2 regions of the Mesorhizobium sp. HAY1-8B genome follow, and region 1 is predicted to be linked to the other one. Evidence: riboswitches for the same ligand, from Rfam matches in the RefSeq annotation. Region 1 holds a riboswitch; the other holds the start of a gene.
The links. Region 1 has a riboswitch for thiamine pyrophosphate ahead of AC1VON_RS26305 (YkoF family thiamine/hydroxymethylpyrimidine-binding protein). Riboswitches for the same ligand answer to the same signal wherever they lie in the genome.
Positions count from the first base shown of each region.

Region 2: it holds a riboswitch for thiamine pyrophosphate, as region 1 does, so the genes downstream of both, thiB (thiamine ABC transporter substrate binding subunit) here and AC1VON_RS26305 (YkoF family thiamine/hydroxymethylpyrimidine-binding protein) in region 1, are expected to answer to the same signal.

Region 1 covers NZ_CP200321.1:5,489,351-5,497,944, reverse strand. The annotation lists gene AC1VON_RS26315 (formyltransferase family protein) at 1-740, shown strand, start outside; gene AC1VON_RS26310 (hypothetical protein) at 856-1,164, opposite strand; TPP riboswitch at 1,359-1,472, shown strand; gene AC1VON_RS26305 (YkoF family thiamine/hydroxymethylpyrimidine-binding protein) at 1,463-2,071, shown strand; gene AC1VON_RS26300 (ABC transporter permease) at 2,107-2,925, shown strand; gene AC1VON_RS26295 (ABC transporter ATP-binding protein) at 2,922-3,689, shown strand; gene AC1VON_RS26290 (ABC transporter substrate-binding protein) at 3,682-4,698, shown strand; gene AC1VON_RS26285 (methyltransferase family protein) at 4,933-5,559, shown strand; gene AC1VON_RS26280 (hypothetical protein) at 5,938-6,516, shown strand; gene AC1VON_RS26275 (DUF3309 family protein) at 6,814-6,978, shown strand; gene AC1VON_RS26270 (sensor histidine kinase) at 7,542-8,594, opposite strand, start outside.
Region 2 covers NZ_CP200321.1:395,215-403,808, forward strand. The annotation lists gene AC1VON_RS01980 (amino acid ABC transporter substrate-binding protein) at 1-333, opposite strand, end outside; gene AC1VON_RS01985 (RNA polymerase factor sigma-32) at 655-1,518, shown strand; gene AC1VON_RS01990 (M48 family metalloprotease) at 1,534-3,003, opposite strand; gene thiQ (thiamine ABC transporter ATP-binding protein) at 3,262-4,038, opposite strand; gene thiP (thiamine/thiamine pyrophosphate ABC transporter permease) at 4,031-5,647, opposite strand; gene thiB (thiamine ABC transporter substrate binding subunit) at 5,885-6,883, opposite strand; TPP riboswitch at 6,927-7,042, opposite strand; gene AC1VON_RS02010 (thiamine diphosphokinase) at 7,130-7,789, shown strand; gene AC1VON_RS02015 (ABC-F family ATP-binding cassette domain-containing protein) at 7,791-8,594, shown strand, end outside.

The DNA.
Region 1 (8,594 bases):
TTGCGCGACCTTATGATTGGGACACGCTCGGCAAGCAATTGTCGCAGGTCAGGGCCGCTGTGTTGATCTGCTATGCTTTCCCCACATTGGTCCCACAGCAATTGCTGAACATCTTTCCCAAGGGCGGGCTCAATCTTCACCCGGCGCTGCTGCCCAACTATCGGGGCCCGCATCCTCTCCATCGCCTGGCGGTGGACGGCCAGCATGCCGTTCATGGCGGTGTGACGCTGCATCAGATGTCCGCCGCCTTCGACGACGGCGACATCCTTGGGCAGGTGTCGTTTTCGGAAACAGACTGGACGTCGCGGCGGGCCCTGATCGACGGCTTGGCAAGCGCGATGCGCACGCTGGTGAGCGAGGTGGCGCCAGCCTACTGCAAAGGCAGCCTTTGGGGAAAACCGCAGCCGGCCGGCGATTTCATCTGGGCGCGGCTTGAATCGGCCCACACGATGATCTCGCCGGCCATGTCGATCGAGCATGTCGCTCGGTTGTGGCATGTGCTGGGCAATATTCCAGGGATCTATCTGGATGTCGCCGGCCGCAAGGTCAGGCTGGCGTTCCAGATCGGACGGCTAGGCCCGCCGACCGGACAAGTGCCGGTCGCACGATGGGGGACCGTGGAGTTCGATCTTGCCGATGGGAGGGTCCGGTATCTCATCTATGGCCGCCTGGTCAAACGGCTCTTGAAAATGCGCGCCGCTTTCGCGCGCGCTCACGTCAGCAGCCGTGTTCTGAAATAGCGTTTCCAGCGAGAAACGACTGGACCAGGGACTTGCTGAAGCGTCGCCATTGAGCTCGCTGAACGCGGAGAGTCGCGGCGCTTGCGCTCCGCGACCTCCCTGGCTGCGATCGAAATTATTTGCCGCAGTTGTTGTCGTTCACCGTAGGTGCGGTTGCGTTGCCGTTGGCATCGCTCTGCGCGCCCTGGGGATTGGTCGGGCAGTTCTTATCCGCATTGGAATTCATGTCGCCGGGGGCGGTGGTGGTGCTGTTGGTCGCCGCCGGATCGACCGGATTGGGTGACGCCGGCGTGCTGGGGTCCACGGTGATCGACTGGCCGCTGCCGCCCGACCCGTCCGTGCCGTTTGCGCTATTGCTTTGCGCCATCGCGGATGTGGCAAGGGCAACGGTGAACGCCGAAGCTGCGAGGATTTTCATGAACATGGTTCTGTCTCCATTTCTGTGAACTCGTCGCGTTGCGACTGGTGGTCAACCTCGCGGCGTGGCGAAGGTTCCCGATAAAATTCGCGCGGAGAGGACCCTCCGGCGTCCATCTTGTGATCAGATCTGGTGCAGTGTTTTTGGGCCAGTGCGCTGAAAAAACGGCTTCCCCTTCAGCTCGAATGGTGCTTTAACGCGTCCATCCACAGGGGTGCTCCGTACGGTCGGGGCTGAGACGGGGGCGGCAAGCCCACAGACCCTAGAAGCTGATCTGGGTAATACCAGCGGAGCGAGGCGGGCGATGTTTTCAGGCGCACAGATTTCCTTATATCCCATGGCCGACGATTTCGTTGGCGTCATCCTTGGTGCGCTCGGCGCGCTCGATCCTTACCGGGACAGGCTCAGGATCGAGACCGACGACATCTCGACCTTGCTGGTCGGGCCGCCCGAAGTGCTGTTCCCGGCGCTGCGGGATCTGTTCGTGGCGGCGGCGCGGAGCGGCAAGCATTGTGTGCTGTCGGCGGCCATTTCGCGCGGCTGCCCGGGCGAGCCGGACGATCCGATCTGCCGCTCCGACGCGTTTGGCGGACCTGTGGGGCCGCTCGGCCCACGCAAGGAAGCCGCCATCACCGCAGTGCGCAATGCTGCTGCCACCGGCCAGCCGGCGGCGGCGCAATTCTCGCTCTATGTGATGGGCACGGGCGACCACATGGACGAGATCTATGGCTGCATCGATTTCCTCAAGCAGTCCGGCGTCTACGATCGTTCCAAGAACTTCTGCACCAAACTGCGCGGCGACACGGGCGCGATCTTTTCGGCACTGAACGAAGCCTTCTGCCGCTTCGGGCCGGGCGCCGGCCACGTAACCCTCGACGTCACGGTTTCGGCCAACAGCCCGTCGGCTGTCTAAGCCGGCCGCGCTTCCGCGCGACCCCGTCAAAGGTTATGCCCGTGGTCTCATCATCAGTGCCGCGCCCGCTCGCGGATTCCCTTGCCAAGGCGATACCCGCCGTCATCTCGGTCGGGTTGCTGCTTGTGGCGTGGGAGCTCTATGCCACCTATTCCGGTATCAAGCCGACGATCTTGCCCGCGCCGTCACGCGTCTTCGAACAGGCGATGCTCAATCGCGGGGCACTGGTCGACAACGCTATCCCCACCATCCGCGCCACGCTGATCGGCTTTGCCTGTTCGCTCAGTGCCGCCTTTCTGCTGTCCATGCTGGTCGATTTCTTCCAGCCGCTGCGGCGCGCTCTGTTTCCTGTCTTCATCATCAGCCAGACCTTGCCGCTGGTGGCGATCGCGCCGTTGGTGGTGCTGTGGTTCGGCTTTGGGCTGACCCCGAAGATCATGCTGGTCGCGCTGGTCACCTTCTTTCCCATGCTGGTGGCTCTGGTGCAGGGCTACGAGGCGACCGAGGCCGAGATCGGCCAGATGCTGCGCGCCATGGGGGCAGGGCGCTGGCGCGTCTTCGTGCTGGCGCGGCTGCCTTCGGCGCTGCCCTATTTTTTCGCGGGCCTGCGGATCTCCATCACCTATGCGGTGGTCGGCGCCATCTTCGCCGAATATGCGGGTGCGGCGAAAGGGCTGGGCATCTACATGCTCAACGCCAAGAACAATTTCCGCCCCGACCTGGTGCTGGCCGCCGTCGGTGTCAGCGCCGCGCTGACACTTGTCCTGTTCGGGCTGACGGCGCTCGTTCAGCGCTTTGCCATGCCTTGGGAACGGGCCGACCGGCAGCCGGCGGGGAAGGGGGCGCAGAGATGAGCCGGCTCGAATTGCGGCATGTGCGCAAGGCATTCGGTGGGCTCGACGTCCTCGCCGACATTTCGCTCAGCGTCGGCGCCGGCGAATTCGTTTCCATCCTTGGGCCTTCGGGTGCCGGCAAGTCGACGCTGTTCCAGCTCCTGACGGGTGCCGAGCACGGCGAAGGCGACATGTTGTTCGACGGCGTGCCGCTCGACGATCATGGCAGGCATTTTGCTTTCATGCCGCAGCGTGACGCGCTGATGCCGTGGCGGCGCATCATCGACAACACGACGCTCGGGCTGGAAGTGCAAGGCACCAGGCGCAAGGTGGCGCGGGCTCGCGTCGCGCCGCTGTTTGCCGAGTTCGGGCTTGCCGGCTTCGAGCGGCATTTTCCGGCACAGCTTTCGGGCGGCATGCGCCAGCGCGCGGCGCTTTTGCGCACGGTGGTGCAGGAGCGCGACATGCTTTTGCTCGACGAGCCGTTCGGCGCGCTCGACGCGCTGACCCGCGCGGCCATGCAGCGCTGGCTCGAGCAGATGTGGCGGCATCATCGCTGGACGGCATTGCTGATCACGCACGATGTGCGCGAGGCCGTGTTCCTGTCCGACCGCATCTATGTGCTGTCGGCGCGCCCGGCCCGTGTGCTGCGGGAAATCAGGGTGCCACTACCGCGCCCGCGCGATCCGATCGGCGCTGCCGCGCAACAGGCCAGCGCACTCGAGGCCGAGATCCTCGACATTTTGCTCAACCCTCAACCATCCAAAGGACATGACCATGACTGACTTGACGCGCCGGCGGGCATTGCTGCTCACCCTTGCCAGTGGTCTTCCGCTGGTCGCGGGATCGAGCCGCTCCTTCGCGGCAACGCAAAAAGTCTCTGTCGCACTGGACTGGACCGTCAACACCAACCACATCGGGCTGTTCGTCGCCCGTGACAAGGGATTTTACCGCGAGGCCGGTCTCGAGGTCGATATCCTGCCCTACAGCGACACCGGCGCCGGCACGCTGGTCGCCAACCGCGTTGCCGATTTCGGCATCAACGGCACCATCAGCCTCTTCACCCAGAGGACCGCCGGTGCCGACCTGAAAGCGGTCTATGCGGTGGTGCAGGCCGAAACCGGCCGGGTGGTCTTCAATGCGACGCGCGGCGAGATCAAAAGCCCGAGGGACCTCGACGGCCTGATCTATGGCGGTTTCGGTAGCGCCTGGGAAAATGCGCTGATCTCGACCATCATCCGCCATGACGGCGGCAAGGGCAATTTCGAGACGGTGACGCTCGGCACCTCCGCCTATGAGGCGCTGGCCAATGGCTCGGTCGACTTCACGCTGGAGGTCGAGACCTGGGAAGGCGTCGAGGCCGAACTCAAAGGCGTCAAGCAGCGCAGTTTCGTTTATGCCGACTACGGCGTCCCCGACGAGCACACGACGCTGATCTCGTCGAGCGAAGCGTATCTCCGAGCAAACCCGGCATTGGCATCGGCCTTCGTCCAGGCAACGCGGCGCGGCTATCAGTTCACCGTCGATCATCCAGAAGAAGCCTCCGCGCTGCTGATCGCGGCCAACAAGGATGCCCTGACCAATCCGTCATTGATCGAGGCGTCGCTGAAAGCGCTGATCGACGGACACTATCTGCGCGCGGAAAACGGTGCCATCGGCACGTTAGACCCCGCCAAGATGGACGCGATCGGGGGCTATCTCTTCACTGCGGGCATTTTGCGCGACGCCGATGGCAAGGTTCTGACGCAACGTCCGGATTTCGCCAGGTATTTCGCAAATTCATATCTGGGTTGAGGCTGGATGCGCGTCAGCCGGTGGCGCTCGGTGCGCTACGTCGGCTTGGCGTCGGGGCGCGTCTTTCTCCAGCCTTCGGGTCTATCCCGTCAATCCCGATTCAATCTTGCCGGTTAACCGCACGGCAATGGTTGCATGCAATGGTCCCGCCGAGGGATCATCGGGGTGTTTGCCTTGTTCACGTCAAAAAGTGAAACGCTTTCAAGCGCCAGCCGGGACGGGATCTTGTCCGACGTGCGCAAGCGCGAGATCCTTGCCGACCTGCGCGAAGGCTTCTTTCGCGCCTGTGCCCTGGCATGCGCGGGGCTGTTCGTCTATCGCGGCCTCTATCAGGTCGTGGAGGATCCGACCCGGCTCAACGCCGCCTTGATGGCGATTTCCGAGATACTCACCTTCACCTGGCTGCTTCTGTCGCGGCGTCCGGTGACGCGTGACTGGAATCCGCTTACGGTCATCGTCTCCGTCAGCGCCAGTTTCGGGGTTGCATTGATCAGCCTTGAACCTGGCACGGCGCTCGTTCCAGTCTATATCGCCGCGCCGTTGCAGTTCGCGGCGCTGCTATTCGTCATCTGGGGCAAGATATCGCTTGGCCGTTCCTTTGCCATCCTGCCCGGCAACCGTGGCGTGATGACGGGGGGCGCCTACCGTATCGTGCGGCACCCGATTTATGCCGGCTACCTTGCCGGCCACGTGCTCTACCTGCTGTCGGCCTTTTCCTTCCACAATCTCGCGGTCTATGCGGTCATCACCTATTTGCAACTGTATCGCATCCTGCGCGAGGAGGCCCTGCTTGCGGCCGAGCCGGAATATCGCGCCTATATGGAACGGGTGCACTACAGGCTGTTCTATCGGATATTCTGAGAGCAGGACTGTCGATGAAGAGGGGCCGATCCTGTCAGGCTTGGGGATGGCCGGCAGCGCTTGCCCGGAGCGATTCATTGTTTCATGTCCTGATCTGTGAGTGATGTCCGATCTTCCGTTTTGCGCCAAGCGGAGATGTCTGTTGGCAATGACCGGAGTGACGCTTCCATGGAAAATCGTTTTATCTCTAGATAAGACACTATATCGATACACATGTATTATATTTTTATTCATTTTATAATTTCTGTTTTTTTTCATTTAACACCATCATCCTCGCAAGTATGAGATGATTTGAAACCTGATCTCCCCTGTCACGTAGTTGAATCTGCAATCGGCTGTATGCCGACTGCCTTGGCGCAACGACAACAGGAGAGTGTTATGGCTTTTACCTTCAAGACAGTCGCCAGTGTGTTGGCCGGTAGTGCAATAGTCGTCGTTCTTTCCTTGCCAGCGAATGCGGCAGGGTTGGGTGTCGGCGCCTCGGTGGGCGGTAGCGGTGGCGTCAATGCCGGTGTCGGCGCGTCCGTCGGCGGCAGTGGTGGTGTCAACGCCGGCGCCGGAGCTTCGGTTGGCGGGAGCGGTGGCGTCAATGCTGGCGCCGGTGCCAATGTCGGCGGATCGAACGGCGTCAACGCCGGATTGGGGGCCTCGGCCGGTGGAAGCAACGGCATCAATGCCGGGGCCAGTGCGAGTGTCGGCGGCACGGGTGGCGTTACTGCCGGGCTCGGCGCCAATGTCGGCGGCACGAGCGGCGTCGGCGTTGGCATCGGCGGAACCAATCCGACAACTGCGTCCAACCCAAGCAATCCGTCGAACGCGAGCCTCCCGGGTGTCGTGGCCGAGATGTCCGGCAGCAAGGTCGCGCGCATGAAGAAGCGCTGCGTCGATGTGCTCAGCAGCGAAGGCACCTATGACCGCGATCTGCGTCAGCTCTGCCTGCTGATCGCCCGTCGTTGAGGCAAAGAGCGCCAGGGAGGGAAGTGCGAAACCAGCCGTGAGGCTTGACTGCACTCTCCTGGCCTCCGGCCGGTCGGAAGCCCGCCACTCAGGCGGGCTTCCTGCGTGTCGAGCGCTTTCAATTTCCACCGGCACTTTATTGCCCGAGATTTCATTCGCCGGCGAAAATTATCTCCGAGCGGATGCCGTGCCACAATCGCGCGGAACGGTAGAGCTGCTCGAACGTTCTCGTCTTCGAAACATCGCATGCAGCGATGTTAAAACCGGCGTGGCAGCGCCTACAGGAGCGGGAAAGCCATGAGCTTAGGCACCATACTCATCATCATCCTTGTCATCGCGCTGCTTGGCGGTTTCAGCGGGCTCGGGGGCGGGCCGTTCTATGGAACTGGCTACTATGGTGGCGGCGGGCTCGGGCTTGTGCTGCTGATCATTATCGTCCTTGTCGTGCTAGGGCGGATCTAGAGGCCCGCAAGGCTTCGGATAATCGCGATCTCGTGACCACGTTCAGGTCGGAGCGCACCGGATTGTGATGAAAGCAAGCCGGCTTGTGATCCCAGATTTTTCGCGACTCTCGTATTGTGAGTTCGGTCCACACCCCCCGTGGAAACAAGAGGAGAGGGTCCCACCCCTTCATCCTCCTCCAAGGCCCGCCCCGGCATTCCGGAGCGGGCTTTTGCATTGAAGCCGAGGGAACCGGCTTGCGTCGAGACTGTGGAGTTTGCGGAAGGCTGCCCGATGCCTGCAACACTTAGAACCACATTCTGCGAAATTCGCGATGATCTTCATGTCCTGCGGCGGATGTTGGCGGCTGGCAAGCATATCGAGACATCCAGGGGATCGATGGGTTGATGGCATAGCGGAAAGCGGAGGCGATCAAGGTCATGCGGCCAATCCCCATGCATGCGAATTGGTGGGAGCCTGGAGCGCCGAAGCCCGGCGATACTCTGGTGCCCTCGGGCAGCCATCTTTTCTATTAGATCAGGATCGAGGCGATGTCGGGAAGGCAGGCCTCGTGATAGCGGTTCTTACGCCGCGCGCGGCACTCGTGAGGTGAACGTTGCCCGGGTGACCGAGACGCTTGTGCCGTTGGTGTCGCTGATGGTTTCCACCTTGGCCTCCAGCTGTTTCACCAATGCCTCGACAATCGCTGTTCCCAGTCCAGTATTCGACAAGTCGTTGGCGATTTTGCCGACGCCGTTGTCCGACACCGTCAATTTCCAGTCAGTGCCGGCGGTCTCGAAGGTAACCTGGATACGGGCGCCGGACTTTTCCTTGGGGAAGGCATATTTGATGGCGTTGAGGGCGAGTTCGGTGACGATGAGGCCGAGGCTGACGGCACGATGCGAGTCAATCCTGCCGCCCTCTGCCGTAACGGTTACCTCGATCGGCTGAGTCTCGCCGATCATTGACGAGGCGAGGCTGCCGCACAGCTTTGAAAGGTAGGAGCCGACATCGATCTCGTCGACGCCGACCGAGGTGTGGAGATGGCGTTGCACCTCGGCCACGGACAACACGCGCTGGTGGGCATCCTTGAGATGCTGGCGCGTCTCTTCCGACGTGACCGAGCGTGCCTTCAGCAACAGGATGCTGGCGATGATCTGCAGGCTGTTGGCAACCCGGTGCTCCATCTCGCGCAGCAGCACGTCCTTCTGCTGGAGCAGATCCTCGGTGCGGCGCAGCAGTTCTTCCTTTTCCCGTTCGATGACACGGCGGGCGGTAATGTCATTGAAGGCGAGAAGGATGGTTACGGCCGGGCTGTGGTCGTAAAGCACCTTGCGGGCGTTGAGCAGCATGGTGCGGCGGCCGATCCGCGGGAAATCGTGCTCCACCTCGAAACCGTCCATGGCGGCTTTCTCGGGAATGATCGTCTCCAGCAGCAGGCGAAGTGCTGGAATGTCCCACTGACCATCGCCAAGCGCGTAGAGCAGCGTGCCCTGGGTCTGTGCGGGGTCGACTTCGAATGTCTTGTAGAAGGAGCGGCTGGCGGCCAGCACGCGAAACTGCTCGTCGAGCACCAGGAATGGCTCGGTGATCGTGTTGACGATCGCCTGCGCCAGCGTCTGCGCGTCCTCGATGTT
Region 2 (8,594 bases), 5.1 Mb from region 1:
ATACTTGGCCTTGCGCGCGTCGGTGATGCCGACTTCGTTGATGACGGCGTCATAGCGGCTGACGTCGAGACCGGCGATCAGCCCATCCCACTTGCCTTCGAGGAACTCGACCTTGACACCCAGCTTGTCGGCGATCGCCTTGGCGATCTCGACGTCGAAGCCAACCAGCGCGCCCGAAGCGTCATGATAGGTGAAGGGGGCGTAGGTGCCTTCCGTGCCGACCTTGATGACGCCGGCCTGCTTGATCTGATCGAGATTGGCGCCCGCATGGCCTGAAGTGACCGCCAGGGCCTGCAGCGTTCCGGCGACGATAAGCGACTTGAGCCATTTCATCTTTTTGTGATCCCGTCCTTGGCCTGAAATCCGGCCTGTTGTGTGGGCTGGAAAATGACAGATGCAGACAGAAAGAATAAGGAATAAAATTTCGAAAACAAAGAATCTCCGAAACGTCATGCTCAAAAGGGGATTTTTTGCAGGAACCAAGGCTTCCTGGTGACGGTTTAAAAATCGCCTCGGCAGCGTCACTCCCCCGCCCGCGCGGGCGGAACCTTTCTCGCGCATGGCAGTTTTGGCTGTTCTAGGGCGCGACGCCGCGATTTCAACCGGTGCCCTGCCAAGTTCGCAATTCGTATCGCCTGAACCAGGGAGCGCCTCATGATGGAAGACACGGCAGGACGGATCATGGTCCGCGCGGCGATGAAGGCCCCCTATCTCGAGCGGGATGAGGAACATCGGCTGGCCTTGCTCTGGAAGGAAGACAGCGACCAGAACGCGTTGCACTGCATCACCGTCGCCCACATGCGGCTGGTCATTTCCATGGCCTCGAAATTCCGCCATTACGGCCTGCCGCTCGGCGACCTGATCCAGGAAGGCCATGTCGGCCTGCTCGAGGCCGCCGCCCGCTTCGAGCCGGAACGCGAAGTGCGGTTTTCGACCTATGCGACGTGGTGGATCCGCGCCTCGATGCAGGACTACATCCTGCGCAACTGGTCGATCGTGCGCGGCGGCACCAGCTCGGCGCAAAAGGCCTTGTTCTTCAACCTGCGGCGCCTGCGCGCCCGGCTGGCGAACGGCGCGGAGCCACTCTCCAACACAACTCTCTACCGCGAAGTTTCGGTTGCACTTGGCGTTTCCGAGGCTGATGTGGCGATGATGGATTCGCGGCTGTCGGCACCCGACTCCTCGCTCAACATGCCGCTAGCCGACGATTCGGGCGGCACCGAGCGCATGGACTTCCTGGTCTCGGAGGATCCGCTGCCCGACGAGATCGTTGGCGACAAGATCGATGTCGCGCGCCGCTCGCTCTGGCTGCGAGAGGCACTGCGCGCGCTCAACGCACGCGAACTGAGGATCATCGAGGAGCGCCGGCTGAACGACGAGGGCGCCACGCTCGAGGCGCTTGGCGAGACGCTTGGCATTTCCAAGGAACGCGTCCGTCAGATCGAGGCGCGCGCCATGGAAAAGCTCAAGGTCGCGCTGGTGAAGCAGAATCCGGAGTTTCTGGCGACAGCCGCCTGATCCCGCGCGACCGGCTTATTTGTCGGTGACGATCTTGACCTTGTCGCCGGCCGAAACCGCGGCCCCCGGCGACAGCGCATTGAGCACCCGGAACAGGTCGAGCTTGCGGTCGACGCCGACCATCTGCGCGGCGAGCGTGCCCATGGTCTGGCCCGGCTGCACGGTGAGCACGCGGATATGCAGCGGTTTCAAGGCTGCTTTCTCCGCGGCGCTCAGGATACGGAACGAGCCGCTGACCGAGCGCGCGACAGAATCCAGCGAGGTGCTGGCCGAGGGTGCCGCGGTCAGCAGCCGGTAGACCTGACCGCCGGCGCGGATCACCGCGATGTCGAACTGCCAGCCTTCGGCGCCGGCATGCGCGGTCGCCGCCTCGTTGCCGTTGATGGTTTCCTGCTTGACCGTGCTGTCGTCGAGGCCAGCCACCCAGCCGCTTCTGATATAGTCGGTCAAGGCGCGGTTCTTGTCGATCGAAACGCCGTCGAAGCGGATCGCGATGTCGCCCGGTCCGGTCGCCGTCACCGCTGCCGCCGAATTGTCGATGATGAAGCCGTCCGGTACCGTGAACGACACGCCAAGCCCCGGATGCAGGAAGGTCTCGCCGCGAACATAGCCTTCCTCCGGCGTATCGCCGTAGAGCAGGCCGTCGATGCCGGCGAGGAAGGAATCGCGGTCGCGCGTGCCGACGCCGGGTGCGCCGAACTGGCGGGCATGGCGCTGCGCCAGGTCGATGCGCTGCGGCGTGTTGGGATGCGTGGCCAGGAAGTCGAGGCTGGCATCGGTGGCACCGCTGATCGACCGGAAATCGGTATAGGCCGACATCGACTGCAGGAAGCGGCCGGCGGCATAGGGATCGTAGCCGGCTTCGCCGATCGACTTGATGCCAATGGCGTCGGCCTCCAGCTCCTGGTTACGCGAGAACTGAGCAAGCCTGAGCTTGCCACGGATCAGTGCCGCCTTGGCGGTCGGGCTGTCACCCAGCACATCCGAGACCACCTTGGTCGCCAGGCCTTCCTCGGCCTCGAGCTGCTGGCGCTGCAGGCCGTGATTGGCGGTGACGTGACCCATCTCATGCGCGATGACGGCGGCGAGCTCGGACGAATCATTGGCCAGCGCCAGCAGCCCGCGCGTGATGTAGAGATAGCCGCCCGGCAGCGCGAAGGCGTTGACGTTGGGCGAGTTGAGGATGGTGATGCGGTAGGTCTGGGTCGGGTTCGCCGACACAACGGTCAGATTGCCGACCACCTTGGCGACCATGCGCTCGAGCTTGGGATCGGAATACTCGCCGCCATAGGTGGCCAGAATGCGCGGATGCTGCGCCTTGGCGAGTTCCGCGAGTTTGTTGTTGGCGGCGACATTGTCGACCGTGATCGGCTTGTCGGACGGCTGGAAGCCGGATTCCTGGACTTCCGGAGGCGTGAACATCTGGCAGCTTGCAAGCGCCACGGCAAAGCCGGCCAGCGCCACAAAGCGCGCCAGCGGATTCATTCGCAGCTTGTCAACGCCGATCGCCAGAACGGCTTCCTTTCAGGTCCCGGCGCATGATCACGAAAATCGGGGGCGATCTTCGGAACCTGTCATGCGCAAAAACAAACTTCTACAGCATCCGTCACGCGTCCCTCCGGACGTGTGGCGGATGCTGTAGGCAAATCACGGCTTGTGCCGGACAAGTAGGGCGGACCTAGCCACACTACTTCTGCCATGGCAAGCAAGCGCCCCATCGCCTGATGCCGGTTTGACCGTAAATTATGTCCGCTTCCGGGCAATATCTCGTGATACGGCATTCCCGGCACTGGCACCGATATAGCGCCGGAAGGCGTCGGGACCAGCCCCGGCAAAGAAATCGCCCGCGCTGCCGGTGGCCGCCACAATGCCATTGTCCAGAAACACCACATTCTGGCCGATGCGACGGGCGTCCTCCGGCTGGTGCGTGACGAACAGCACCGTCATGCCGCGCTCCGCATGCACACCGGCGACCAGATCGAGCATGTCGTCGCGCAAGGCCGGCCCGAGCGAAGCGAAGGGCTCGTCTAGCAAAAGCACCGGGCGATCGCGCACCAGCACGCGGGCCAGGGCAACACGCTGGCGCTCGCCGCCGGAGAGTTCGCGCGGCAAGCGTTTTTCCTTGCCGCCAAGGCCTGTGCGGGCAAGCGCCCCGGCGATATCGGCGCGGTCCGCTTCGGTCAGCCGCAGCGACGGCGAGCGACCCAGCCCGACATTCTGCTCGACGGAAAGATGGGCGAAAAGGTTGTTTTCCTGGAACACCATCGACACTGGCCGTTCGGCCGGTGGCGCGGCGCCGACATCGGCCCCGCCGATCAGCACGCGGCCGGACAACGGCGTCTCGAACCCGGCGATGAGGTTGAGCAGCGTCGACTTGCCCGAACCACTCGGCCCCATGATGGCGGTGATTTCCGCTGCGGCGAACGCGACATCGAAGGCGAGCGGGGCCTCGCCATAGCTGAACGAAACCTTGTCCAGCCACACCGGAACGCCCTTCCTGTCCATTGCCCCATCAGACATTGCCGACCTTTTCCCTGCCGAGCCAATCCGCGGCCAGCACCAATGCGAGGCAGACGAAGCCAAGCAACAGCGCCAGGCCGGCGGCGTCCTCGGTGCGGTAGCTGCCCATGCGCGCCAGGAGAAGGTAGGGCAAGGTCTGCACGGAATCACTGCCGAACAGCGCGATCACGCCGAGATCGCCGAGCGAAAGTGCCATGGCGAAAGCAAAAGCGGTGGCGAGCGGACGCCGCAGTGATGGCCAGTCGACCAGAAGCAGCCTGGCCCAGCCGGAGATACCCAACAGCGCGCAGAGCCGTTCGTGACGCTCGCTCGCCGCGTCATAGGCTGGGCGGACGGCGCGCAGCGCGAACGGCATCGCCATGACGGCATTGACGGTGACAACCATCACCGGGGCGATGGCGAAGACATCGCCGGCACGGCGCAGCAACAGGAACCAGCCGGCGCCGATGACGATGGGCGGCACGACCAGCACAAACCCCGCGCCGGTGTCGGTTGCATGCTCAAGCAATGTCCTTGGCCCGGCGCGGCGGCTCAGCGCCAGCGCTCGCCGCGCCATGGTGAGCGCCAGCGACAGCATCACCGAAAGCAGCGCCGACAGGAAAGCGAGCACCGCGCTGGTCAGTGTCGCTTGCTGGACGGTGGCCTCGCCTGCCAGCCGGCTGAGATCGGCGCCCAAACCGGCGACCACGGTCGCGGCCATCGGCCCGACAACGAACAGCAGTGCCAACACGATGAGCACGGCGTTGAGCGACGCCTCCGTCCCGTTGATGGAGAGATAGCGGCGCGGCGCGACGGGCAGGTTGGTGTCGCCGACGACATTTCCGCCAAGTCGAGTCAGCGCCAGCACCACGACAAAGGTCAGGGCGATCTGCAGCAATGTCAGGGCGACCGCGCGCGCGGGATCGAAATCGAAGCGCAGCGCCTGATAGATGCCGACCTCCAGCGTCGTCGCGGCCGGCCCACCGCCAAGTGTCAGCACGATGGTGAAGGAGGTGATGCAGAGCATGAAGACCAGCCCGGCGACGCCGGGCAGAGCGGCGCGCAGCGTCGGCCATTCGATCAGCCGGAACGCCGGCCGCGCACCCATGCCGAGCTGGCTCGCCAGCCGCCACTGGTCGGCGGGAATGGTCTGCAGCGCCTCGAGCAACAATCGCACGCTAAGCGGTAGATTGAAGAAGACATGGGCGACGAGAATGCCGGACAGGCCGTAAATACCAGGCCAGCCTCGGCCGCCAATCGCACTGAACAGCCCGGCGAGGTAGCCGGCGCGACCGTAGAGCGCCAGGATGCCGAGCGCCGCGACGATCGCCGGCAGCGCCAGTGGCACGGCAAAGAGCTGCAGGATGAAGGCGCGGCCAAAGAAGCGCGGATGCCGCGACAGGGCGCGTGCAACGAAGAGTGCCGGGATAACCGAAAGCAGCGTCGAAAGGATCGCCTGCCAGAGCGTGAAGCGGACAACGCGCAAGAGGTAAAAATCGAAGGCTGCCCATGCGCCCGAGAAGTCATGAGCGCCTTCGACGAGCAGGCCGGCAAACGCTCCGCCGATCAGCAATGTGATCGCGACGAGTGCGGCAATGCCGGCGGCGATGCGGGAGTCAGCGCGCTGCACGCTGGACCGCCCAGAAGGCCTCTAGCGAGCGTCGCGTTCCTTCGCGCCCCCCTCTGTCCTGCCGGACAACTCCCTCACGAGGGGGGAGTTTGGCAGTTTCCGCGCCTCGCTCATACCCGCTGCGTCGGCGATTGGCGAAATCACCGATGGCATCCGATTTTCCCCCTTGTGGGGGAGATGTCCGGCAGGACAGAGGGGGGCGCCGCAGAGCAATCATCTTTCGATCATACGGCCAATCTACTTGCTCATCACCGCCAGCCATTCATCGACCCAGGCCTTGCGGTTGGCCGCGACCTCCTCCGGGCTGAACAGCAAGGTCTTGGTCGGCTTGACAAGCTTGTCGAAGGCCGGGTTGAGCGGCTTGTCGGTCTTGCCGGCCGGGAACATCCAGTTGGTCTCGGGGATGGCGTCCTGGAATTTCGGTCCGGTCATGAAGGCGATGAACTTTGCCGCCAGCGGGTTCTTGGCTCCGGTCGTGGTGATGCCGGCGACCTCGATCTGCAGGTATTCGCCCTCTTCAAAGGAAGCCGCCTGGTAGCGCTGCGTATTCTCGGCGACCATGTGATAGGCCGGCGACGTCGTGTAGGACAGCACCATCGGCGCTTCGCCCTTGGTGAACAGGCCATAGGCCTCGCTCCAGCCGGGCGTCACGGTCAGCACCTTGGCCTTGAGCTTGGCCCAGGCCTCCGGCGCCTTGTCGCCATAGACCGACTTCACCCACAACAACAGGCCCAGGCCCGGCGTCGAGGTGCGCGGATCCTGGATGACGATCTTGTCGTCGGCGCTGCCTTCGATCAGGTCCTTCAGGCTCTTGGGCGGGCTCTTCAGCTTCTCGGTATCGTAGACGACAGCGAAATACCCGTAGTCGAATGGAACGAAAGTATCGTCGCTCCAGCCGCCCGGCACGTTGACGTCGCTCACCGCGCCGTGCGGCGCGAACAACCCGCTGGCCTTGGCATCGGCGGTTAGATTGGTGTCGAGGCCGAGGACGATATCGGCCTTGGTCGACGCGCCTTCGAGCTTGACGCGGTTGAGCAGCGCCACGCCATCGGCAACCGAGACGAACTCGACATCGCAGCCACATTCGGCCTCGAATTCCTTCTTCACCACGGGACCTGGACCCCAGTCGGCGGTAAAGCTTTCATAGGTGTAGACGGTGAGCTTGTCCTTGGCCAAGGCCGGCCCCGACAACGCAACAACCACGGCTGAGACTAGAGAGTATAAAAGCGTGCGCATCGGCGCCTCCTTCGTTCGCGTGACAAGGAATTGAGGCGTCGGACTGTCCGAAACGTCTAATCCCTCCGCCGGTACAAACCGGATCAGGTTCAGCGGGTTGGCGAGACTGCCTCTCAGCCGGTCCGCGAAAGATCGCGTCCGGCACCCCGTTAGAGCGTTTCGACACATAGGCCCGGCCGAGGAACCGCGCAAGTGGGAGTTTGCCGCCTTCCGTTTCCGCTGCCGGGCTGGTACAGGCCACCAGATATGAGCACATTCACCATCCTGCTTGGCGGCGATCTCATCCGCACGCCCCGGCTCGACCGCCAGATCGAGGGCTCGCGCGTGATCGCCGCCGATGCCGGTATCGGACATGCCAGGCTGCTCGGCCTTGTCCCGGAACTGTGGGTGGGTGATTTCGATTCAGTGCCGGCCGATCTGCCGGACGACCTCGCCGCGGTGCCTCGCCAGACCTTCCCGGCGGAAAAAGACAAGACCGATGGCGAACTTGCCATCGCCGCCGCACTCGAGCGCGGAGCGACCCGCCTTGTGCTGGCGGGCGCGTTCGGCGGCAAGCGTGCCGACCATGCCTTCCTGCATCTGGCGCTCGCCCTGCGCCTGGCCGAGGCCGGAACCGAGGTGCTGCTGACCAGCGGCGCCCAGGAAGGCGTGCCCCTGCTGTTGGGAAAGGCCGGCTTCGACTATGCCGACGGCACGCTGTTTTCGATCCTCGGCTTTTCGGAACTTGCCGGCCTGACCGTCACTGGAGCCAAATGGCCGCTGAACCAGGTCGAGGTGGCCTTCGGCTCATCACTGACCATCTCCAACGAGGTCAAGTTCGATGAAACCGGGGGGCGCCTCGATATCGCGCTCGGCCATGGCCGCGCGCTGCTGCTCGCCCATCCCTATCCTTTGCCCGAAAGCTGACATGGCCCCGCCTCTTCTCAATCTCGATGGGATAAAACTGACCTTCGGCGGCACGCCGCTGCTCGACGGCGCCGCCTTGACCGCTTCGGCCGGCGACAAGATCGCGCTGGTCGGCCGCAATGGCTCCGGCAAGTCGACGCTGCTGAAGATCGCCGCCGGCCTCATCGAGCCGCAGGACGGCGAAGTCTTCCGCCAACCTTCCGCGACCGTCCGCTATCTGCCGCAGATGCCCGACATGGAAGGTTTCGCCACCGTGCGCGCCTATGTCGAGGCGGGGCTCGGGCCCGCCGACGATCCGTACCGCGCCTCCTATCTGATGGAGCATCTTGGCTTGTCGGGCGAAGAGCGGCCGGGCGATCTCTCAGGTGGCGAGGCCAGGCGCGCCGCCCTGGCCCGCGTCATGGCGCCGGAACCCGACATTCTGCTGCTTGACGAGCCGACCAACCATCTTGACCTGTCGGTCATCGAATGGCTCGAAGAAGAGCTCGTCCGCACCTCTTCGGCGCTCATCGTCATCTCGCACGACCGCCGCTTTCTCGAACGCGTGTCGCGCGCCACTGTCTGGCTCGACCGTGGCCAGACCCGCAGGCTGGACAAGGGTTTCGGCCATTTCGAGGAATGGCGCGATCTCATCCTGGAGGAGGAAGAGCGCGAGCAACACAAGCTTGGCCGCCAGATCGTGCGCGAGGAGCATTGGCTGCGCTATGGCGTGACGGCGCGGCGCAAGCGCAACATGCGCCGCCTCGGCGAGCTGCAGACCATGCGCCAGCGCTTCCGCGGCCATCGCGGCGCCGAAGGCAACGCT